DNA from 2 places in the Streptomyces sp. NPDC050504 genome. Region 1 is predicted to be linked to the other one. Evidence: riboswitches for the same ligand, from Rfam matches in the RefSeq annotation. Region 1 holds a riboswitch; the other holds the start of a gene.

Evidence for each region. A riboswitch is a leader RNA that binds a small molecule or an ion and turns the genes downstream of it on or off. The one in region 1 is predicted to bind cobalamin.
Region 2: another riboswitch for cobalamin. It lies ahead of ACIBNE_RS24520 (ABC transporter substrate-binding protein); the one in region 1 lies ahead of metE (5-methyltetrahydropteroyltriglutamate--homocysteine S-methyltransferase).

Annotation. Positions count from the first base shown of each region.
Region 1 covers NZ_JBITHO010000006.1:627,616-638,915, forward strand. Annotated here, with positions in the region: gene kdpB (potassium-transporting ATPase subunit KdpB) at 481-2,703, shown strand; gene ACIBNE_RS25455 (hypothetical protein) at 2,838-3,020, shown strand; cobalamin riboswitch at 3,153-3,308, shown strand; gene metE (5-methyltetrahydropteroyltriglutamate--homocysteine S-methyltransferase) at 3,498-5,822, shown strand; gene prpB (methylisocitrate lyase) at 5,896-6,801, opposite strand; gene ACIBNE_RS25470 (MmgE/PrpD family protein) at 6,804-8,312, opposite strand; gene tsaD (tRNA (adenosine(37)-N6)-threonylcarbamoyltransferase complex transferase subunit TsaD) at 8,453-9,523, shown strand; gene ACIBNE_RS25480 (DUF6584 family protein) at 9,561-10,079, opposite strand; gene ACIBNE_RS25485 (hypothetical protein) at 10,184-10,732, opposite strand; gene dhaK (dihydroxyacetone kinase subunit DhaK) at 10,946-11,300, shown strand, end outside.
Region 2 covers NZ_JBITHO010000006.1:401,075-412,374, reverse strand. Annotated here, with positions in the region: gene ACIBNE_RS24555 (CGNR zinc finger domain-containing protein) at 1-83, opposite strand, end outside; gene ACIBNE_RS24550 (VOC family protein) at 105-557, shown strand; gene ACIBNE_RS24545 (L,D-transpeptidase) at 725-1,549, shown strand; gene ACIBNE_RS24540 (choice-of-anchor A family protein) at 1,652-3,781, opposite strand; gene ACIBNE_RS24535 (ferric reductase-like transmembrane domain-containing protein) at 4,032-5,018, shown strand; gene ACIBNE_RS24530 (ABC transporter ATP-binding protein) at 5,003-5,836, opposite strand; gene ACIBNE_RS24525 (FecCD family ABC transporter permease) at 5,833-6,948, opposite strand; gene ACIBNE_RS24520 (ABC transporter substrate-binding protein) at 6,945-7,997, opposite strand; cobalamin riboswitch at 8,027-8,209, opposite strand; gene ACIBNE_RS24515 (class I SAM-dependent methyltransferase) at 8,260-9,009, opposite strand; gene ACIBNE_RS24510 (MFS transporter) at 8,978-10,258, opposite strand; gene ACIBNE_RS24505 (ATP-grasp domain-containing protein) at 10,251-11,300, opposite strand, start outside.

The sequences.
Region 1 (11,300 bases):
ACGCGCCGCCTGCGGCGGAGCGCCCCTCACACCTCGTACGGTCGAGCGGTCGTCCACCCCCGTGCGGTGATCATCCTGTGCCGCGCCGGGCCCGAACAGGCCCGCCTTGACGTGGTTCTGACGCTCTGCCACATCGCTTTGACGGGGCCTTGACGACTCCGGCGCACGCCTCGTATCGGGCGCGTAAAAGCCTGCGCCGGACCGCCGCCGCAGGGGTGGCGGGCGTCTAGATTCGCCCTCGGCCGCTCACCGGCCCGGGGACGTCAGTGGCCTGATCGCCCCCGGACCGCGGGGGCGCGGACGTCCTCCCGAACACGGCGACCGCGCCCCCGCGCGCGACCGCCTCCTTCCGTCCACGACCGCGCCGCGGAGCCGGGGCACCGCACCCCGCACCCGACCGCCGCGGCGCGCCTCCCGCCCGTCGTTCCCCTCCGGCCTCCGCCGCGCGGACGGCCGACTCCTGCCAGAAAGCCTTCCGCGATGCATCCCGCCGCGCCCCGACCGGCGCACTCCCCTGCCGACCCGCAGCTCTCCGCCTCCGCGCCCACCACGGGCGCGCCGTCACCCCTCGCGCCGCCCGCGTTGCCCGTACCGCCCCAGGGCCGTGTCCCCCGGTTCGGCCCCCGGCGCCGACGGGCCGGCCACGGCGGGCTGCTGGATCCGGTCCAGCTCCTGACGTCGTTGCCCGAGGCGCTGCGCAAGCTGCACCCGCGCACGCTCGTCCGCAAGCCCGTGCTGTTCGTGGTGGCCGTCGGTTCGGCCCTCACCTCGATCTCCGCGCTGTTCGACCCGTCGGTGTTCACCTGGACCGTCAGCGCCTGGCTCTGGCTGACGGTGGTCTTCGCGAACCTGGCCGAGGCCGTCGCCGAGGGCAGGGGACGCGCACAGGCCGAGTCGCTGCGCCGGGCCCGTACGGACACGGTCGCGCTGCGGCTGCGCCACTGGCAGTACGGCACGGACGTCGACCGCGCGGCGACGGAGGAGGTCGCCGCGACCGATCTCAAACAGTTCGACTTCGTCCTGGTCGAGGCGGGCGGGCTGGTCCCGGCCGACGGCGACGTCGTCGCCGGGATCGCCTCGGTCGACGAGTCCGCCGTCACGGGCGAGTCCGCGCCCGTGATCCGCGAGGCGGGCGGCGACCGCTCGGGCGTCACCGGCGGCACGACCGTGCTCTCGGACCGGATCGTCGTCCGGGTCACCTCGAGGCCGGGCCACTCCTTCCTGGACCGGATGATCGCCCTCATCGAAGGGGCGCGGCGGCAGAAGACGCCGAACGAGATAGCCCTCAACATCCTGCTCTCCGCGCTGACCGTCGTCTTCGTCCTGGTCGTCGTCGCGCTCAGGCCGATGGCGGGGTACGCGGACGCCGCCCCGTCCACGACCGTGCTCGTCGCCCTCCTCGTCACCCTCATCCCGACCACGATCGGCGCGCTGCTCTCCGCGATCGGCATCGCGGGCATGGACCGGCTGGTGCAGCGCAACGTGCTCGCCATGTCCGGGCGGGCCGTCGAGGCCGCGGGCGACGTGAACACCCTGCTCCTCGACAAGACCGGCACCATCACCCTCGGCAACCGCGAGGCCGTGGCCTTCGCGCCGATGCCGGGGGTGGAGGCGGCGCTCCTCGCCGACGCCGCGCAGCTCTCCTCGCTCGCCGACGAGACCCCCGAGGGCCGGTCCGTCGTCGCCCTGGCCCGGCACCTGTACGGCCTGCGGGCGCCTGCCGAGGGCGAGTTGGCGGACCCCCGGTTCGTGGAGTTCAGCGCGCAGACCCGGATGAGCGGCATCGACCTGCGCTGGGACGGCGGCGCCTGCCACGTCCGCAAGGGGGCCGCGGCCCGGATCGTCGCCTGGGTGGAGATGTACGGGGGTGCGGTGCCGCCCGAGGCCCGGGGCTGGTGCGACGCGATCGCGGACGCCGGCGGCACTCCGCTGCTGGTGGCCGTCCACGACGGGGGCGGGCCCCGGGTCCTGGGGATCGTCCACCTCAAGGACGTCGTGAAGGAAGGCATCGGCGAACGGTTCGCCGAACTGCGCCGCATGGGCATCCGTACGGTCATGGTCACGGGCGACAACCCGCGCACGGCACGGGCGATCGCCCACGAGGCGGGCGTCGACGACTTCCTGGCCGAGGCCACCCCGGAGGACAAGCTCGCCCTCATCCGGCGGGAGCAGGAGGGCGGCAAGCTGGTCGCGATGACCGGCGACGGCACCAACGACGCTCCCGCGCTGGCCCAGGCGGACGTCGGCGTGGCGATGAACACCGGCACCTCGGCCGCCAAGGAGGCCGGGAACATGGTCGACCTCGACTCCAACCCGACCAAACTGATCGAGATCGTCGAGATCGGCAAGCAGCTCCTCATCACCCGTGGCGCGCTGACCACCTTCTCGATCACGAACGACGTGGCGAAGTACTTCGCGATCATCCCCGCGATGTTCACCGGGGCCTATCCCGGCCTCGAAGCGCTGAACGTCATGGGGCTGCACAGCCCCACGTCGGCGATCACCTCGGCGATCATCTTCAACGCCCTGATCATCGTGGCCCTGATCCCGCTCGCGCTGCGCGGCGTGCGCTACACGCCCGCCTCCGCACACCATCTGCTGCGCCGCAACCTCCTGGTGTACGGGCTCGGCGGCCTGGTGCTGCCCTTCATCGGCATCAAGTTCATCGACCTCATCGTCTCGACGCTCCCCGGTCTGGGGTGAGCCCCCGTCAGAAGCCCGTCGGGAAGACCGGTGCGCCGCCCTGTCGCACACCGCGTCCCCGCACGGCGTCAGGGTCGCGTGAAGACTCGTCGGCCGCGCCCCTGCGCACCGCGCCTCCGCCCTACGTTCGCCCCATGAACCGATCCGACGGACGCCTGCCCGCAGACCGCCGCGTGCGCCGCCACGTGCTGGCCCTCGCCGTCGGCTCCGTCCTCCTGTGCGCCATCGGCGCGACGACGGACAGCATGTGGCTGCTCGGCATCGGCACCTGGCTCCTCATCGCGGCCGTCCTCCTGGAACTCGTGTACCGCCCGTGAACCGCGCGCGAAGGGAGGCCGGTCCACCGCGGGTTCACCGTCCCGACCCCCGGACCCACTGGTCGCGCACGAGCAGCGGCGCGTAGGCTGGCCCCGCAGCTGGTTCGCCCTGCCCGCCAGGCAGGGAGTCGCAAGAGGGAACCCGGTGGGAATCCGGGACTGCCCCGCAGCGGTGAGTGGGAACGACCGCCGTCATGAGCACTGGGCCCCGGACGGGACCTGGGAAGCGACGGCCAGTAGGTGTCCGCGTCGGAAACGACGAGGGCGTGCCCGCGAGTCCGAAGACCTGCCACTGCCCGCACGCGGACCGTTCCGCGTGCGGACATCCCGGTGACCTCGTGGGCGGGTCGGCGTACACACTGGACGGAACGGCCGCGCCTTTGCCGCGCGGGGTCGTCGCCGTCCGGTTCGTCATCCCCTTCGCGCTCTCGTCCCGTCTCCGGGATCTCAGGGATTCATCTCGCGAAGGAGATCTCCGTGACCAGCAGGACCGCAGCCGCGGCGGCACGGGCCACCGTGTACGGCTACCCCCGTCAGGGGCAGGACCGGGAACTCAAGAAGGCGATCGAGGGGTACTGGAAGGGCCGCGTGGACGCCGACCGGCTGCGCGCCACCGCGGCGGAACTGCGCCGCGGCAACTGGGAGGAGCTGGCCGCCGCCGGCATCAGCGAAGTCCCCACCGGCGACTTCTCCTACTACGACCACGTCCTCGACACCACCGTCATGGTCGGCGCGGTCCCCGAGCGGCACCGCGCCGCCGTGGCCGCCGACCCGCTGGACGGGTACTTCGCCATGGCCCGGGGCAACCAGGACGTGGCGCCGCTGGAGATGACCAAGTGGTTCGACACCAACTACCACTACCTGGTGCCCGAGTTGGGCCCCGACACGGTCTTCACCGCCGACTCCACCAAGCAGGTCGCGGAACTGCGGGAAGCCCTCGGGCTCGGCCTCGCGCCCCGTCCCGTCGCCGTCGGCCCCGTCACCTACCTGCTGCTGTCCAAGCCCGCGCCGGGCGTCGCCGCCGACTTCGACCCGCTCACCCTGCTCGACCGGCTGCTGCCCGTCTACGCCCGGGTCCTCGCCGACCTGCGGGCCGCGGGCGCCGAGTGGGTGCAGCTCGACGAGCCCGCCCTGGTGCAGGACCGCACGCCCGCCGAACTGAACGCCGCCGCCCGCGCCTACCGCGAGCTGGGCGCGCTCGCCGACCGGCCCAAGCTCCTGGTCGCCTCCTACTTCGACCGGCTCGGCGACGCCCTGCCCGTACTGGCCAAGGCCCCGGTGGAAGGGCTCGCCCTCGACTTCACCGAAGCCGCCGCCGCGAACCTCGGTGGCCTCGCGGCGGTGGGCGGCCTGCCCGGGAAGCGGCTGGTCGCCGGGGTCGTCAACGGCCGCAACATCTGGGTGGGCGACCTGGAGAAGTCCCTGAGCACGCTCGGTACCCTGCTCGGACTGGCCGACCGGGTCGACGTGGCCGCCTCCTGCTCGCTGCTCCACGTCCCGCTCGACGCTTCGCTGGAACGCGACGTGGACCCGCAGATCCTGCGCTGGCTCGCCTTCGCCCGGCAGAAGACCGCCGAGATCGCCACCCTCGCCAAGGGGCTGACACAGGGCACCGACACCATCGCCGCCGAACTGTCCGCGAACCGCGCCGCCCTGGCCTCCCGCGCGGCCTCGGCCATCACCCACGACCCCGTCGTGCGCGCCCGTGCCGCCGCCGTCACCGGGGCGGACGCGCGCCGCCCCCAGCGGTACCCCGAGCGGGCCGCCGCCCAGCGCTCCCACCTGGAACTGCCGCTGCTGCCGACCACCACCATCGGTTCGTTCCCGCAGACCACCGAGCTGCGCACGGCCCGCGCCGACCTGCGGGCCGGGCGGCTCGACAGCGAGGGCTACGAGGAGCGGATCAGGAACGAGATCCGCGACGTCATCGCGTTCCAGGAGAAGACCGGCATCGACGTCCTCGTGCACGGCGAGCCCGAACGCAACGACATGGTGCAGTACTTCGCCGAGCAGTTGACCGGCTACCTCGCCACCCAGCACGGCTGGGTCCAGTCGTACGGCACCCGTTACGTGCGCCCGCCGGTCCTCGCGGGCGACATCTCACGGCCCGAGCCGATGACGGTGCGCTGGACGGCCTACGCCCAGTCGCTGTCCGACCGTCCCGTCAAGGGCATGCTCACCGGGCCCGTCACGATGCTCGCCTGGTCCTTCGTCCGCGACGACCAGCCGCTGGGCGACACCGCGCGGCAGGTCGCCCTCGCGCTGCGCGACGAGGTGAACGACCTTGAGGCGGGCGGCACTTCGGTGATCCAGGTCGACGAGCCCGCCCTGCGCGAGACGCTCCCGCTGCGCGCCGCCGACCACGCCGCCTACCTGGCCTGGGCCACCGAGGCGTTCCGCCTGACCACGGCCGGGGTGCGGCCGGAGACCCAGATCCACACGCACATGTGCTACGCCGAGTTCGGCGACATCGTCCAGGCCATCGACGACCTCGACGCCGACGTCATCAGCCTGGAGGCCGCCCGCTCCCACATGCAGGTCGCCCGCGAGCTCGCCGCCCACGGCTACCCCCGCGAGGCCGGACCCGGCGTCTACGACATCCACTCGCCGCGCGTCCCGAGCACCGAAGAGGCGGCGGCCCTGCTGCGCAAGGGACTTGAGGCCATCCCGGCCGAGCGGCTCTGGGTCAACCCCGACTGCGGCCTGAAGACCCGCGGCTGGCCCGAGACCCGGGCTTCGCTCGAAAGCCTCGTGTCCGCCGCCCGTACGGTCCGCGCGGAGCTGGGAACCCCCACGGACTGATCCCGCCGCGCAGCACCGGGCCGGGGCGCCGCGCGGCGCCCCGGCCCGAGTCCGCCGTCGGAGGAGGAGCGCCTCACGTGCCGGGCGGCAGCGTGAAGTCGAAGACGGCCGAGTCGAAGACCGCGTACTCCTCGTAGCCGAGCAGTTCGTAGAGGCGGGAGCGGGTCTGCATGTGCGGGAGGAGGGACCGCTGGGTCCCTTCGGCGGCGATCGTGCGCAGCCCGTCCTCGACCGCGCCCATCGCGACGCGCAGCAGCGTGACCGGGTAGAGCGCGATGTCGAAGCCGAGGTCCTCCAGTGTCCGGGTGTCCAGGAGGGGCGTCCTGCCGAACTCGGTGAGGTTCGCCAGCAGGGGGACGTCCACGGCCCCGCGGAAGGCCTCGTACTCGGAGAGGTCGGTCAGCGCCTCGGGGAAGACCGCGTCCGCACCGGCGTCGACGTAGGCCTTCGCCCGGTCGATCGCCGCGTCGAGCCCCTCGACGGAGCGGGCGTCGGTGCGGGCCATCAGCAGGAGGCCCGGGTCGCGGCGGGCGGCGACGGCGGCGCGGACGCGGCGGACCATGTCCTCGCGGGGCGCGATGGTCTTGCCGTCGAGGTGGCCGCAGCGTTTGGGGTTGACCTGGTCCTCCAGGTGGAGTCCGGCCAGGCCCGCGTCCTCCAGGAGCTGGACGGTGCGGGCGGTGTTCACCGGCTCGCCGAAACCGGTGTCGGCGTCGATCAGCACGGGCAGGTCGGTGACCCGGGTGGTCTGCTGGGCGCGGGCCGCGATCTCGGTCGACGTGGTCAGGCCGATGTCGGGCAGGCCCAGGTCGGCGGCGAGCACGGCGCCCGAGAGGTAGACGGCTTCGAAGCCCGCGTCCTGGACGAGGCGGGCGCAGAGCGGGCTGATCGCGCCGGGGATGCGCAACAGGCGCCCGGTGGCGAGCTGTTCGCGCAGGGCCCGGCGGCGTTCCTGGGGCGTGGTGCGGGTGTGGAACAGCATCAGAACAGGCCTTTCGGGAGCCGGCTGTCGTACGCGGCGACGGCCGCCGTGTCCACGGCGGGGAACAGGCCGTCGAGGTCGGCCGGGCCCAGCTCGGCCAGGTGTTCGGCGGTGGCCAGGAAGCGGTCCTGCTCGGCGGGGGCGACGAGGCCTCCGGTGAGCGTGCGGAACTTGGCGGTGTAGGCGGGCCGGTCGAAGGGGCGGGCCCCGGCCGGGTGGGCGTCGGCGACCGCGAGTTCGTCCTCGACGACCGCACCGTCCTGAAGGGTGACGACCGCGCGCCCGCCGAAGGCGCGCAGGGCCGGGTCGGGGTCGTGGTAGCGGCGGGTCCACCGCGGGTCCTCGACGGTGGTGATCTTCTGCCACAGCGCGACGGTCTCCGGGCGGCGGGCCCGCTCGGGAGCGTAGGAGCGCTCGTGGTGCCACGCGCCGTCCTCCAGGGCCACGGCGAAGATGTACGGAACCGAGTGGTCGAGGGTCTCGCGGCCGGCGCCGGGGTCGTACTTCTGCGGGTCGCCCGAGCCGGAGCCGGTCACCCGGTGGGTGTGGCGGCTGGTGTGCAGGACGACCGACCGCACCCGCTCCAGCGGCCCGGTCCTCCCGCGCAGTCGTCGCGCCAGGTCGATGACGGCCTGTGCGTGGTACTCGGCGGAGTGCTCCTTGGTGTACGTGTCGAGAATGGCGCGGCGCGGCTCGTCGGGCGCGGGGAGCAGGACGGGGTAGTCGGCTCCCGGGCCGTCGAGCAGCCGGGCGACGACGCCGTCCTCGCCCTCGTAGATCGGTGAGGGCGAGGTACCGCCGCGCATCGCCCGGTCGACGGCCTCGATCGCGGCCTTGCCCGCGAAGGCGGGGGCGCACGCCTTCCAGCTGGAGATCTCGCCCTTGCGGGACTGCCGGGTCGCGGTGGTGGTGTGCACGGCCTGCTGGACGGCCTGGTACACGGTCCGGGTCGGCAGCCGCAGCAGCGTGCCGATGCCGCACGCGGTGGCCGCGCCCAGGTGGGCGACGTGATCGATGCGGTGCTCGTGCAGGCAGATGCCCTTGACCAGGGCCACGTGGATCTCGTACGCGGCGACGATGCCGCGCAGCAGGTCGGCGCCGGTCCTGCCGGTGTGCTGGGCGACCGCGAGCAGCGGCGGGATGTTGTCGCCGGGGTGGGAGTAGTCGGCGGCCAGGTAGGTGTCGTGGAAGTCCAGTTCGCGCACGGCCGTGCCGTTGGCCCAGGCCGCCCACTCGGGCGGGACTCGGGCGGCGGTGCCGAAGGCGGACGCGCCGGGGGCGCTCGCGCGGTGTGCGACGGCCTGGGCGCGGGCGACGGCGACCGGGCGGCGGGTGAGGGAGGCGACGGCGACGGACGCGTTGTCGACGACCCGGTTGACGGCCATCGCGGCGCTCTCGGCGTCCAACTCCTCGGTCGCGGTCGCCGCCGCGGCGAGCTTCCAGGCGAGTTGCCCCTCGCGCGGCAGCCGATCGGCGCTGGGGTGGACGCGGACACGGTGTTCGATCACGACGCTCCTCGGGGCGGTCGAGAGGTGCTGACGGGACCGAGGCTGCTCTCGACGACGGGCCGCCTCCACCCCCCGTGCCTTGTTGCACATATATTGCAACTGCGTATTTATTGCATCTGAAGTGCGGACGGAGTGGCGCAGTGGGCGGACCGGTGGTGCTGGGGATCGAGTCGTCGTGCGACGAGACCGGCGCGGGCATCGTGCAGGACGGGAAACTGCTCGCGCACGTGGTGGCGACGAGCATGGACGAGCACGCGCGGTTCGGCGGCGTGGTGCCCGAGATCGCCTCCCGCGCGCACCTCCAGTCCTTCAACCCGGTCGTCCGCCGCGCCCTGGACCAGGCGGGGCTGCGGCTCGGCCGGATCGACGCGGTGGCCGTCACCACAGGACCCGGGCTGTCCGGGGCCCTCCAGGTGGGGCTGGCGGGAGCGAAGAGCCTGGCGTACGCGGCGGGGGTGCCGCTGTACGGAGTGCACCACCTGGCCGGGCACGTCGCCGCCGACACCCTGGAGCACGGCCCGCTGCCCGCCCCGTGCGTGGTGCTGATCGTCTCCGGCGGGCACACCTCCCTGCTGCTCGTGCGGGACCTGGTGCGCGAGCCGATCCTGCACCTGGGCGACACCCTCGACGACGCCGCCGGGGAGTGCTTCGACAAGGTCGCCCGGATCCTGGGGCTCCCCTACCCCGGCGGGCCCGCCATCGACCGGGCCGCGCGCGAGGGCGATCCCCGCGCGGTGGACTTCCCGCGCCCCCTGACCCGCTCGGGCGACGACCCGTACGCCTTCTCCTTCTCCGGTCTGAAGACGGCCGCCGCCCGCTGGGTCGAGCGGCACCGGCTGCGCGGCGAGGAGCCGTCGGTGGCCGACGGGGCGGCCGCGCTCCAGGAGGCCGTCGCCGACGTGCTGACCCGCAAGGCGCTCGCGGCCTGCCGCGCGTACGACGTGAAGACGCTGGTCGTCGTGGGCGGCGTCGCGGCGAACTCCCGCGTCCGCGCGCTCGCCGAGGAGCGGTGTGCGCAGAACGGCGTCGAGCTGCGGGTGCCGCCGATGACGCTGTGCACCGACAACGGCGCCATGATCGCGGCCGTCGGCGACCTCCTCGTACGCGCGGGTGCCGAGCCCGCCCCGCTGCACGTGTCCATCGACCCCTCGGCCCCGCTGGAGTACGCCGCCCTGACTCCGCTGCCCGCGCCGACAGGGCGGGCCGCCTGACGCCTCCCCTCGTCAGGGGGCGGCACGTGACCCGGGTTCAGTCGAAGAGGGCGACGAATCCGGTCACCCAGACCGCGAGGACCGCGAGGACCCCCACCAGGCAACCGACACCCGCCAGCACGTCGCCGGCCGTCCACGGCTCCCGCTCCTCCTCGTCCGGGCCGTCCCGGTGGGAGGCGGGGTCGTCCCAGTCGACGGGGCGCCCCAGTGACTCGGCGCAGGCGGACCGCACCGCGGCCAGCTGCCCCTGCGCGAAGGAAGTGGCGGCCGTCGCCTCGGGACCGCGCCAGGCGACGGCCCTCATCCGCCGCCCGGGAGAGCCGTACCGCGCCTCGAAGGCGGCGGTCTCGTCGGCTTCGCGGTCCTCCTCCAGGTACATCCAGCGCCCGGCCTCGGCGGCATCGCCGTAGAGCCGGTACACCCCGGCCAGGCGCCGACGGAGCGCCAGGTCCTGCGGGAAGGACGAGACGAGACCGCGCAGGCGTTGGCGCGCCAGGGGGACCCGGCCGGCGGCCAGGTCCGCGTCGACGCGGGCAAGGGTCTCACTCAGAGGCATGGGCGCATGATCGAGTACCTCGCCGGCCCCTGTCGACCTGAATACGTCGCCCGGAGCACGGAGCCTCCGGCCGCCACCCGGTCGGCGCGGCCCCGGCACGCTCCTCAGAGCCAGCTGACGCGCATGCCGGTGGCCGTCGCCGGGTCCGCGTCGCCCACCGGGCGGGCCAGGTCTCCGGACCACACCCGCGCCAGGAGCCGACGGACGGTGTCCGTGATCTCCGCCGCCGCCGTGCGCAGGCCCTCCGCGTCCGCGGCCGGGATCTCGTCCGCCGCGATGCCCGTCGCCTTCAACAGCGCCGACACGTTGCCCAGCTTGTCGGCCAGCCACACCAGCGGATCGCTCGACAGCTCCTCGACGAAGACCCGCGCACCGGGCTCCCAGCCGTTGAAGGCCGGATGGTGGTGCGTACGGTCGAAGGTGTACGGAGCCGCGCCCGCGTCCTGGAGGAGGTCCACCCGCCACAGCGGGCGGCCGATCTCCACGGGCCGTGCGGAGTAGACGGACCCGGGCAGCTCACCGCGCCCGAAGAGCCGGAGTTCGAGACGGACCCCGCTCTCCGGCGTCTCCTGCCCCGGCAGCGGATCCGGATCGAGGAAGTGGAGATCGCTCACCACCACGCCGATCCGCTCGAACGCGAACGCGTACAACATGCCTACCCCCAGGGGCTCCGTGCGGGACACGTCCTGTGGTGGCGAGCCTACGGAATCCCGCGCCCCGACCCCACAGCGCGGAACCGGCCGGCGCCCGGTGGCCCGACGGCGTGGGCGATACTCGAACCCGCCGGGCAACGCACCGGACGACACACGGACTTGCCGCAAGGACAGCAGGCCGACCGGCCGGTTGTCACGCCCCAGGAGGTACCCATGAGGATGCTCATCAACGTCCCGGAGACGGTCGTCGCCGACGCGCTGCGCGGAATGGCCGCCGCCCATCCCGAGCTGACCGTCGACGTCGAGAACCGCGTCGTCGTGCGGCGGGACGCGCCGCTCGTCGGGCAGGTGGGGCTGGTGTCGGGCGGCGGGTCGGGCCACGAGCCGTTGCACGGCGGGTTCGTGGGGTACGGGATGCTCTCCGCCGCCTGTCCCGGCGAGGTGTTCACCTCGCCCGTTCCCGACCAGATGGTGCGCGCGGCCGCCGCCGTCGACAGCGGCGCCGGGGTGCTGTTCGTCGTCAAGAACTACACCGGTGACGTGCTCAACTTCGACATGGCCGAAGAGC
Region 2 (11,300 bases), 230 kb from region 1:
AGACAGAGCGCGCCCGGATCGAACAGGTAGGCGGCGCCTGTGTGCGACTGGAGCATCAGCCCTGTGGTTGCGACGGGATCCATGTAACCACTATAACTGGTTACATGGCACTCGGTTGGAAGTTGGTCATCGACAGTACGTACGCACCCGCTCTCGCGGACTTCTGGGCGGCGGCCCTGGAGTACGAGGTGGAGGACCCCAGCGCGCTCGTGGAGCAGTTGCTGGCGGCCGGCCACATCGGTGAGGAGGCGGTCCTGGAGCACGGCGGCCGCAAGACGTTCCGCGGCTACGCGGCGATCCGGCACCCGGAGGACCCCTTCGACGCGACCAGCGGGGTCGGCCGGGGCAGGCGCGTGCTGTTCCAGGACGTTCCCGAGGGCAAGGCGGGCAAGAACCGCCTGCACATCGACGTCCACGGCGAGCCCGGCGGCCTGGCCGCCCTGGTGGCCCGCCTGGAGGCGCTGGGCGCGACCAGGGTCCAGGAGTTCGACAAGGGTCCGGCCGGACACTGGTGGACCCTGCGGGACCCGGAGGGCAACGAGTTCTGCGCGTCGTAGGTCCCGTTCCGCGCGTCGTGGGTCCCGGGCGCGGGGAGTTCCGGGGACCTGCGGTTGTGCCCCATCGGCGTAACCCACATGGCACATGGGAGCCCGTCGCGGATATCTGGAACGGACGGCCGGTCGCGGTGAGACCGCGACCGGCAACCGGCTATCAGGGAGACGACGTGACCGCTGGACTCGCGATGGAACTCCGTTCCGTGTGCACCATCCTCGTCCTCGCCACCGGAAGTTCCGCGGTCGGCCTGTACGCGGCCCCCGCGTCGCACGCCGCGCGGACGACCGGCCTGGGCAAGCCGGCCCCGGCCGTCTGCGGGGCGGGGACCGGGCCCTACCAGTGGCAGCTGGAGAAGAAGCTCAAGCTCCCGCAGGACGGCAGGATGTCCACGGAGGACTGCCTCGCCGTCAAGAAGCTGCAGAAGCGCATCGGCGTCACGCCCGTCGACGGCGCGGCCGACCTGCGCACGTACCGGATGCTGCTGGTGTTCGAGGTGCGCAAGGACCCCAACGCCGCCAAGAAGTGCCCGGTCAGGTCCTACCGCGTGACCTGTGTCGACCTGACGCGGCAGATCCTGTGGGTGCAGAAGAACCAGAAGGTGGTCTTCGCGCCCGTCCCGGTCCGCAGCGGCAGGCCCGGACTGGAGACGCGCACCGGCTGGCAACGCGTCTACCAGAAGAACAAGACCTTCTTCTCCACGATCTACAACAACGCGCCCATGCCCTACTCCCAGTTCTTCAACGGCGGCCAGGCGCTCCACGGCACCTACAAGGACCTGTTCAAGTCCGGCTCGGGCGGCTGCGTCAACATGTACGTGAAGGACGCGAAGCGGCTGTTCGAGCTGCTGGAGATCGGTGACCGGCTCTACATCTACGGCCGCAAGCAGCCCATCCGCGCGATGGAGGGCGCCGCGGTCAAGAGCGACGACCAGCTGGTGAGGGAGGCGTTCGGCTCCGACGGCATCCCGGTCGTCGACCCGGTTCCGCTCGGCTGACCGGCCCGGTCCCGCTGGGCCTGCACCCGCAGCCGCACACAAGGGCGGTGCCCCGGCGCGTGAAGCGCCGGGGCACCGCCCTTCGGCCGGAGCCGTCCCGGGTCAGCCCTTCTTGCCGTGCTCGCCGCGCTTGTTCGTCAGCGTGACGGTGACGACCTTGCCCGCGCCCGTGCCGGTCACCCGGTGCGGACCGCTGACCGGGTTCTTCGGCAGCAGGTAGCCGTCGGGCACCTCGGTCTCCCGCAGGTAGTACGCGCCCGGCTTCAGCTTCGGGAACGTGCACCGGCCCCTGGTGTCCGTCGCACAGCCCCGGTCCACCAGCGTGTCGCGCCGGGCGCCCGACGTCTGGAGCCCGGCCCTGCCGTTGGACTCGCGCCACAGCTGGAACACGGCGCCGTGCAGCGCCGCGCCGCTCTTGCCGTCCTTCTTGCGGAGTGCGATCGAGCCCTCCACCACGGCCTTCTTCTTGTTCGTGGCGACCACGACCACGCCCTTCTCGGCGTCGTCGTCGGTGAGGACGATCGGCCCGAGGACCGCCTTGCCGACGACGTATCCGGCAGGGGCCCTGGTCTCGCGCCAGTAGTACGTGCCGGGCGCCACCGTGCGGGAGCAGGTGCCGTTGCCCGGCGTGGTGCAGGGCCGGCCGCTCCTGGTGTCGGGGGACGCGCCACCGGTCTGGAGGCCGGCCTTTCCGTTCGTCTCGTGCCACAGCTCGAACACGGCGCCCGCGAGCGGCTTCCCGGTCGCGGCGTCCCGCTTCACCACGGAGAGCTTGACGCGCGTGACCGGGCCGGTGTGGCGGGTGTTCTCAGCGGTCACCGACACGCCCTGGTCGGCGTTGGCCTCGGTGAGCTCCAGGGGGCCGAACACGTTCGGGTCGGGCAGGTCGTAGCCCGTGGGCGCGGCGGTCTCGCGCCAGTAGTACGTGCCCAGTGGCCGTGACGACCGGGCGCACTCACCTCCCGCGTCCGTGGTGCAGGCGTCGCCCACCCGGGTGTCGGGCGCGGCGCCGTCGGTCTGCAGGCCGCTGACGCCGTTGGACTCGTTCCACAGCTCGAACACGGCGCCCGCGAGCGGCGCGCCCGTGTCCTTGTCCCGCTTGAGCACCCGGACGGTGCCGGTGACCGGTGCGCTGCCGCAGTCGGGCAGGTCGCCGTCGAAGGGGTAGTTGTGGAACTCCTGGCCGCCGCCGCCCGACGGCGGGCTGGTGTGCGTGAGCGAGCCGGTCGTGAAGAAGCGGCCGTTCATGCCGGGGACGCTGACGGACGCGGCGGAGCTCTGGTTGCCGATCAGGACGCTGCCCTGGAACTGGCCCGTGCCCTTGATCTCGACGGAGGTGGCGTCGGGGAAGTTCCACAGCAGGCGGTTGCGCATCTTGTTCAGCGGGCTGCTGTCGTCGATGGTGCCGCTGTAGGTGTTGATGGTGCGGTTGGTCCCGAGGATGTTCACCAGGACCGTGGCGTTGTCGGGGATTCCGGCGAAGGAGATGCCCTCCTGGCCGCCCGTGCCGCCCATCAGGTCGAAGTCGACGTTGAAGACCTGGAGGGCGGAGGTGCCGTCGCCGGTGAACAGCGTCTCGCCGCCCGCGTGCGTCGCGGTGCCGGTGGCAGGGCGCGTGCCGCCCTCCGGGTGGGCGTAGCACTGGCTGGCCTCGGTGAGCTGGTCGCGCAGCGCGAGGTAGGGCAGCGCGGCGTCCGGGTCCTTGACCTTGGTGCCGATGACCGTGCCCGTGGCGTCGCCCGCGTGGCGCACGACGCCGTCCTCCGCCAGGAGCCGCTGTCCCGGTGCGACCGTGACGTTCCCTCCGGTGGTGAGCCAGTCGGAGCCCGGGTCGGGCGTCACGCGCGAGCCGACGCCGGCCTCGCCGACGTTGTAGATGCCGCTGACGCCCTCGGCCTTGTTCTGGTCGAAGCCGCCCAGCACCACGACGCGTCCCTCGGCCTCGGCGGCCTTCTCGCGGACCATGAAGTCGCCGCCGACGAACACGTTGACGGCGTTGTCGCGGTACTTGATGGGGTCGTTGTTGATCGGGGGGTAGCCGTCGGGCGGGCAACTGCCGGGAACACAGGGACCCAGACCGCCGGGCAGCGGTTTGGCCAGGGCGGGCGGGGTCCGCGGCGCGGCCCCCGCGGGCAGCGCCGCCGCGGGCACCGCAAGGAGGGAGCAGAGCGTCGCCGCCAGGACGGAACCGGCGCGCCTGCCTCCCGGACGGGTGAGTGAAGTGAACTGCACTGAGCCGTCAACTCCTCAAAAGAAGGGCGATTTAACCCAGATTTTCATGAGGAAGACGACTTTGGGTGATTCTATTGATCCGTGTGACGTCGAACATCCCTTCACCGCGATTCCCCTCGATGGCTCACGAAGCGGTGTGTTGTGGCTGGAATGATCCTCGGCAAGGCCCCCTCCTCCCGGCCAGACTTGACCGGCACACACACGACGCACCAGGTGACGCACCAGGTGACAACAGCCCGAGGGGCCAGCAATGCAGCCGGAGACCACAGGCCGCGACGGAACGCCACCGGCCCCGGTGAACGAAGAACGCGGCAGCGCGCGTGTTCGACTGCGCTCCGACCTCGTCGCGGCGGCGCCCGACGCGACCGCGGGCCTGGTCGTCACCCTCGCGATCTTCCTCTTCCTGTACTTCAGGATGCGCTCGGGCGCCTCGGCGACGGTCGCCGTCATGCCCTTCATGGACGACCCCGACACGTACTGGATGTACCTGCTCAGCCAGGCCTTCGGCTGGTCGGGACTGCTCTGGGCCTGGGGCACCGTCATGCTCGGCCTGCTGCTCTCGGGGCCGAAGCCCGCACGGCTGCCCGTGCCGCCGCCCGTCCTGGAGCGTTGGCACCGCACCACGAGCCTCACCACGATGGCCCTGATGTTCGCCCACGCGCTGATGTTCTCCGCCGAACTCGTGCGGTACAACGCGGGGGCGGCGTGGGCCGGACGGCTCTGGGGCGCCTTCGCCGACAGCTTCGTCCCCGGCTGGTACGACTCCGGCACCGGCCAGGTGGCCATCCCCATCGGCCAGGGCGCCCTCTACCTGGGGATCCCCCTCGGCCTGCTGTTCTACGTCAGGCACCGCATCGGCCCCAGGACCTGGCGCGTCCTGCACCGCTTCGTCGCCGTCGTCTACGTCCTCAGCGTCTGGCACACCCTGCTGTACGGCACCAACGTCTGGTACGACGAGTGGCCGCGCACCGTCCTGTGGCTGCTGCAAGTCCCCGTCGCCGCACTGCTCCTGCTACGGCTGCTGCGCCCCGCGCGCCGCGCCGAGCGCCTGGGGGCGCCAGGCGCCGACCCCGCGGGGCCCGGCAGGCTGCGGTGGACCGTCAGGGCGGCGGGGCGCCTCGTGGCGGCCGCCGTGGTCGTCGGCCTGCTGGCCGTCGTGGTCTCGGGCCACGACGGAGGCCGCCCCAGGCCCGTCGACCCGCCCCCGGCGGCGCCGCACCATCACGAATCCGAGTGATCAGGTCCCACCGGCACCGGCTCGGGCACCGGCTCCCCGGGTAGGAACGTCACCCGGGGCGCCCCCGTGCGCGCGTGCACGGCGACCTCGGCCGCCACCCCGTACACCTCGGCGAGCAACTCCTCCGTCAGCACGTCGGCGGGCGGCCCCGAGGCCGTCACCGCCCCGTCGCGCAGCACGTAGAGCCGGTCGCAGTAGTACGCGGCGAGGTTCAGGTCGTGCAGCGCCACCAGAACGGTGGCGGGCAGCCGGCGCAGCACGCCGAGCACCTCCAACTGGTGCCGTACGTCCAGGTGGTTGGTGGGCTCGTCGAGGACCAGCAGCGCGGGCCGCTGGGCCAGCGCGCGGGCGATCAGCACGCGCTGCCGCTCGCCGCCCGAGAGCCGGTCGAAGGGCCGGTCCGCCAGCGCCGCCGCGTCCACCGCGGTCAGCGCCCACGCCACCAGCGCGGCGTCCTGAGCGCTGTCGCCGTCCAGCAGCCGCTTGTGCGGGGTGCGGCCCATGGCCACCACCTCCCGCACCGTCAGGTCGAAGTCCGCGCCCGACTCCTGCACCACCGCCGCGAGCGTACGGGCCAGCTTGCGCACCGGCAGCTTCCAGGTGTCGGCGCCACCCACCCGTACGAGCCCCGCGTCGGGCCGCAGCACGCGGTACACCGCGCGCAGCAGGCTCGACTTGCCGCTGCCGTTGGGCCCCACGAGGCCCACCACCTCGCCGGGCCGCGCGGTGAGGGATACGTCGCGCACCAGGCGGTGCGCGCCCGCGGTGAGCGTCACCCCCTCCACAGCCAGCTCGACGGCCGGTTCGATCGCGCTCATCCCACTCCCCGGCCGGCGTCCTTGCGGGCGTCGCGGCGCATCAGCCACAGGAAGAACGGACCGCCGCACAGCGCCGTCAGCACTCCCACCGGTATCTCCATGGGCGCCGCGACGGTCCGCGCCGCGATGTCCGCCCAGATCAGGAACACCGCGCCGGCGAGCGCCGACGCGGGCAGCACACGGCGGTTGTCGCCGCCCACGACCAGGCGCACGATGTGCGGCAGCATCAGCCCGACGAAGCCGATCGGCCCGGCCGCCGCCACCAGCACCCCGGTCACCAGCGAGAGCAGGACGAACATCCGGGCCCTGAACCTGCCCACGTCGAGCCCCATCGTCGTCGCCGCCTCCTCGCCCGCGAGCAGCAGGTTCAGCGACCTGGCCTGGACGAGCAGCACGCTGACGCCCAGCAGCAGCGCGGTGCCCGGCAGCCACAGCGTGTCCCACTGGACGCCGCCGAGCCCGCCGAGCGTCCAGGCCAGCACCTCGCGGGCCTCGTTGCCCCGCCCGGACGTCAGCAGGATCAGGTTCATCACCGCGGTGATGACCGCGGCCACGGCGACGCCCGAGAGCACCAGCCGCACGGAGGTGATGCGCCCGCCCGTACGGGCCGTCGCGTAGACGAGCAGCAGCGTCACCAGGGCGCCCGCGAACGCGGCGACCGACAGGGACAGCGGGCCGAACAGGCTCAATCCGAAGACGATCACCGAGACGGCCCCGAGCGAAGCACCCGACGAGACGCCCAGCAGGTACGGCTCCGCCAGCGGGTTGCGCACCAGCGCCTGCATCGCGGTGCCGACCACCGCGAGCCCCGCGCCCGTCACCGCCCCGAGGACCACGCGCGGCCCGCGCACGTCCAGCACGATCGTCTCGCGCGCCCGCGACCAGTCGGGTTCCGTCCAGTCGGCGCCCAGCGCGTGGCTGACGATGCCCCAGACCTGGCCGGGGGGCACGTCCACCGAACCGATGGCCATGCCCGCCGTGACGGAGGCCAGCAGCAGCGCGCCCAGCACCACCAGCGTGACGGCGAACGGCCAGCGGCGCGCCCCCTGGAGGAGGGGCGCACCGGGGGCCGGGAGCGCGCCGCGGAGCGGCGCCTCGACCGGTGCCGTCACCTGAACCGCTCCGGGTGCAGACCGCGGGCCAGCTCCTCGACCGCGTACGGCGCCCTGATCCCGACGAGCGTCGCGGTCAGCGGCAGCACGACGAACCGCTTGTTCTTCACCGCCGGGACGTCCGCGAGCGCGGGCTGCGAGAGCAGGAACTCCTTCTTGCGCTCCACGCTGCCCGCCCCCGCGTAGTCGTAGATCACCACGACCTCGGGCCTGCGCGCCACCACCTGCTCCCAGGACGCGTCGCCGAATACCTCGTCGATGTCGGCGAAGACGTTACGGCCGCCCGCGAGCCTCAGGATCTCGGTGCCCAGGCTCTTGCCGCCCGCGGTGAAGGCCGACTTGTCCCCGCTGTCGTACACGAACACGGGCACGGCGGGCGCGCCCCTGACGGCCTTCCCGGCCCGGTCGACGCGCCCCTTGAGGTCGGCCACCAGGCGCGCTGCCCGGTCGGGCACGCCGAAGACGGAGCCGACGGTGCGGACCTCGTCGTAGGCGTCCGTCATCGACACCCGCTTCTTCCCGCAGTACTCGCGGTTGAGGTAGGTGTCGATCCCGGCCTTGTCGAAGGCCTTGCGGGAGCGGCCGTCCTTCTCCGCGAACGCGCTGGCGTAGCCGCCGTAGACGAGGTCGGGCTCGGTGTCGAGGACGGCCTCGAACGACGGTTCCTTCTTGGCGAGTTGGGGAAGCGCCGCGTACTCCTTCTTCAGTTCGGGCAGTACGGCCGAGTCGGGGAAGGCCGTGCCGACGATCTTCTCCTTCAGGCCGAGTTTGAGCAGCAGTTCGGTGGGGTGCTGATGGATGGCGACCACACGGGACGGCGGCTTCTCGTACGTGGTGCGCATGCCGCAGTTGTCGACCGTGACCGGGAACCCCTTGGTGGCGGAGTCGGCCGAACCGCCCTTGTCGGACGCGTCCTCGGACGTGCCGCAGCCGGTCAGCAGCACCGCCGACAGGGCGGCGCCCAGGGCCGCGGCGCGCAGGGTCCCGCGGCGCGGGAGGCGCAGGGAACGGGGTGGGGCGAAAGGGGGACGGGGTGTGCCGTCGTACACGTAGAGCCTCCTGCGGAGTCCGCGCTCCTCGGATCGGACCCGCGACAGGCCAGTGTCCTGACTCCCGGATCGACGTTCCCCCGGCCTTCCCGCGCGGTGCGCAGTGGCCTTCCTCAGGGGTGCACTCCCCGGTCACAGTGGCGGGACCGTGCCGGAATCGCACCGGCTTCCTGTCTCCCGTCGCGGTGATGACCAGGAGATATTACGGTCGGTCGAGTGCGGGGCAAAGGGCGTGCGGCGAACCGTCGCACGCCCCTGCCCATTACTCCCCGCGTACCGCCCGCACCACCAGGCGCTCGGCGTCGTGGTCGTAGGGCCTGCCGTCGAAACCGCCGAAGACCTCGACGTCCGCGAAGCCCGCGTCCTCGACCATCCGCCGCAGTTCGACCGCGCTGTACACGAACCAGACCAGGCTGGTGCGCGTCACCCGGTCGCCCCGCACCAGCACCCAGTCGCTGCGCAGCCTGGCCCAGTCGTCCAGCACCGTGTCGGTCTGCACCAGCAGGTCATCGCCGCGCTGCACGACCTTGGGCGGCACGACCTTGCGGGCCAGCAGTTCCTTGCCCGCCATGTCGAGCAGGACCGTCCCGCCGGGCACCAGGGAGTCGTGCATGGTGCGCAGCGCACGGGAGTTGTCGGCCGGGTCCTCGAAGTACCCGAAGGACGTGAACATGTTGAGCACGACGTCGAAGGCGCCGGGCTGCGCGTACTCCCGCATGTCGGCCCGGACGTACGCGGGCGCGGCCCCGGCGTCGGCCGCCCGCTTCCTGGCGCGCTCCAGCATCGCGGGGCTGCGGTCCACCCCCGTCACGTCGAAGCCGCGCCGGGCGAGCGGCACGGTGAACACCCCGGGACCGCAGCACAGGTCGAGGATCCGCGCGCCGGGTGCGAAGGAGAGCAGCGGCGAGGAGTCCAGCAACTCCTCGGCCTGGGTGTAGCGCTGCTCGGAGAAGAGGAAGTCGTGGAACTCGATCCAGAAGTCATCGTCCTGGAATCCGCCCGTGTGTGTCATCGGGAGCCGGTGTTCCTTCCGTGTCGTGGATGGCGTCGGTATCGGTGGTGGTGCTTTCGGAGCCGCGCCGCAGCGCGAGCAGGAGGGGCGGCAGCAGGAGACACTGGGCGGCGGCCAGCAGCCAGAACCAGCCCGTGTCGCCCGCCCGTTCGGCCACGCCGTACAGCTGCCCGCCCAGTACGCCGCTGGCGCACGCGCCGAGCCCGGCGGCGAGCCGCTGCTGACCGAAGACCACCGCGTCGGAGCGCGAGCTGCGGCGCAGGGCCTCCAGGTCGTTCTTGAGGAAGAGCACGATGTCGCCCAGCGTGATCAGCACGCCGCCCGCCAGCAGCGCTACCCGCGAGCCCTGCGCCATGACGGCCATTCCGGCCGCGAGGCCCGCGAAACCGACGGCGAGCGCGAGCGGGTAGCTCATGCGCCGGATCGTGTCCGAGGCCGGTGGCTGGACGACGATGACCAGGACGAAGCAGACGAGCAGCACGAGGCTGTAGAACTCGGTGGACGCCCGCTCCTGCGCGTACACCGCCATGTAGTGCTGGAAGTGGAAGTACAGGTAGAACGCCAGACCGTTGGCGACGAACGGCAGGACCGCCAGGCCCGTCAGCAACCCCTCGCCCGGCGCGCCCCCGCCACCGGGCCGCGCCTCGTCCGCCGCCGCCGCGGGCAGCCGCGCGTGCCCCACCGCGACGACCGCGAACAGCACGGTCACACCGAGGAACAACAGCCCCGGTGACGACAGCACGAAGGGCCCGGCGACCAGCGGGCCCACCGCCATTCCTGCGTTGAGCGCCGCGTTGCCCGCCGACAGGAACGCCGGGCGCCGCGCCTCGTCCACGCCGTGCACCAGGTACGCCTTGTTCGCCGGGAGGTACAGGGCGGCCCCGCAGCACGTGAGGACCAGCGCGCCCACGGCCAGCGGCGGCCAGCGCAGCGCCAGCAGGAACGCCGCGAACCCCGCCGTGCGCACCACCAGCGCCCACAGCATCGTGCGCCGCAGCCCCACCCGGTCGGCGAGCGCCCCGCCGAGCACTCCGCCCGAGAACTGCACGAGCGAGGCCGCCGCCAGCACCACCCCGACCGCCCCGAGCCCCATGCCCAGGCGCTCGTGCAGGAACACCGACATGAACGGCAGCACCATGAAGCTGCCGAGTGGGATCAGGAAGGAGCTGAGCAGCAGGAAGCGCAGCGGCCCGGTGAGCGTGCCGAGCGCGGACCACAGCCCGGTGCCGCCCTTGGCGCCTTCAGCCATCGGAGGCCGGGCGCGCCGCCGCTTCGGGCTCGGGGAACGGCTCGGTCAGGACCCGTACGGCGCCCGCCGCGGCGACCGCGCAGTGCGTGGCCAGCTCGGCCGTCTCGGCCTCCGCGTACACGATCCCCGCGTAGCCCCGGCTGTCGTCCAGGTGCTCGACCGGGTCGCCGACGCTCTTGACGGGGTACCAGGCGGGGGAGCCGGGCATGTCGGAGAGCCGGTCGAGGCCCTCGACGCCGGAGAAGGTGCCGGGGCGCGCGGGGTAGCCGAGGACGAACGCCACGGCGGGCCCGCCGGGCAGCGCCGCGTCCATGAGTCCGGGACGGATGCCGAGCGCGGCCTCCAGCATCGCCTCGTACACGTTGACGCCCAGCGCCCGGCACAGGCCCTCGCCCACCAGCGCGCCGCCGATCCTCGGGTTGACCTCCACGATCTCGGGACCCGCCGTGGTCAGCGCGAACTCCACGTGCGCGAAGCGGTCGGTGTAGCCGATGGCCGAGAGCACGTCCCCGAGCCAGGACTCCAGCGCGAGGCGGCGCGGCTCGGGGAAGGCGACGGGGAAGGCGGTGACCTCTTCGCGGAAGCGCGGCTCCGCCGACATCAGCCGGCTGGAGACGCCGAGCAGTCGGGTCCGCCCGGCCCAGGTCAGGGTCTCCGCGCTGTACACGGGCCCCGAGAAGTAAGGTTCGGCGAACAGCCGGCCCTTCAACTGCCGCCCGGCCGCCTCGGCGAGCGCGGCGCGCAGCTGCGGCTCGTCCTTGACCAGCCAGACGTTCTGGCTGCCCGTCCCCGAGGTGTCCTTGAGGATCGCGGGCAGTCCCACCGCCTTCACCAGCAGTGCGGCGGACTCGGGGTCGTCGGCGGCCGATTCGGGCACGTCCGCCGCGCGCGAGCGGGTCAGCCCGGCCGCGTGCAACAGGTCGCGGACGGCGGCCTTGTCGCGCGTGAGCCGCAGCGCCGCCGGGTCGAGTCCGGGCAGCCCGAAGCGTTCGGCCAGCTCGGCGCCGACCAGCATCCAGGTGTCGGTGGAGCTGATGAGGCC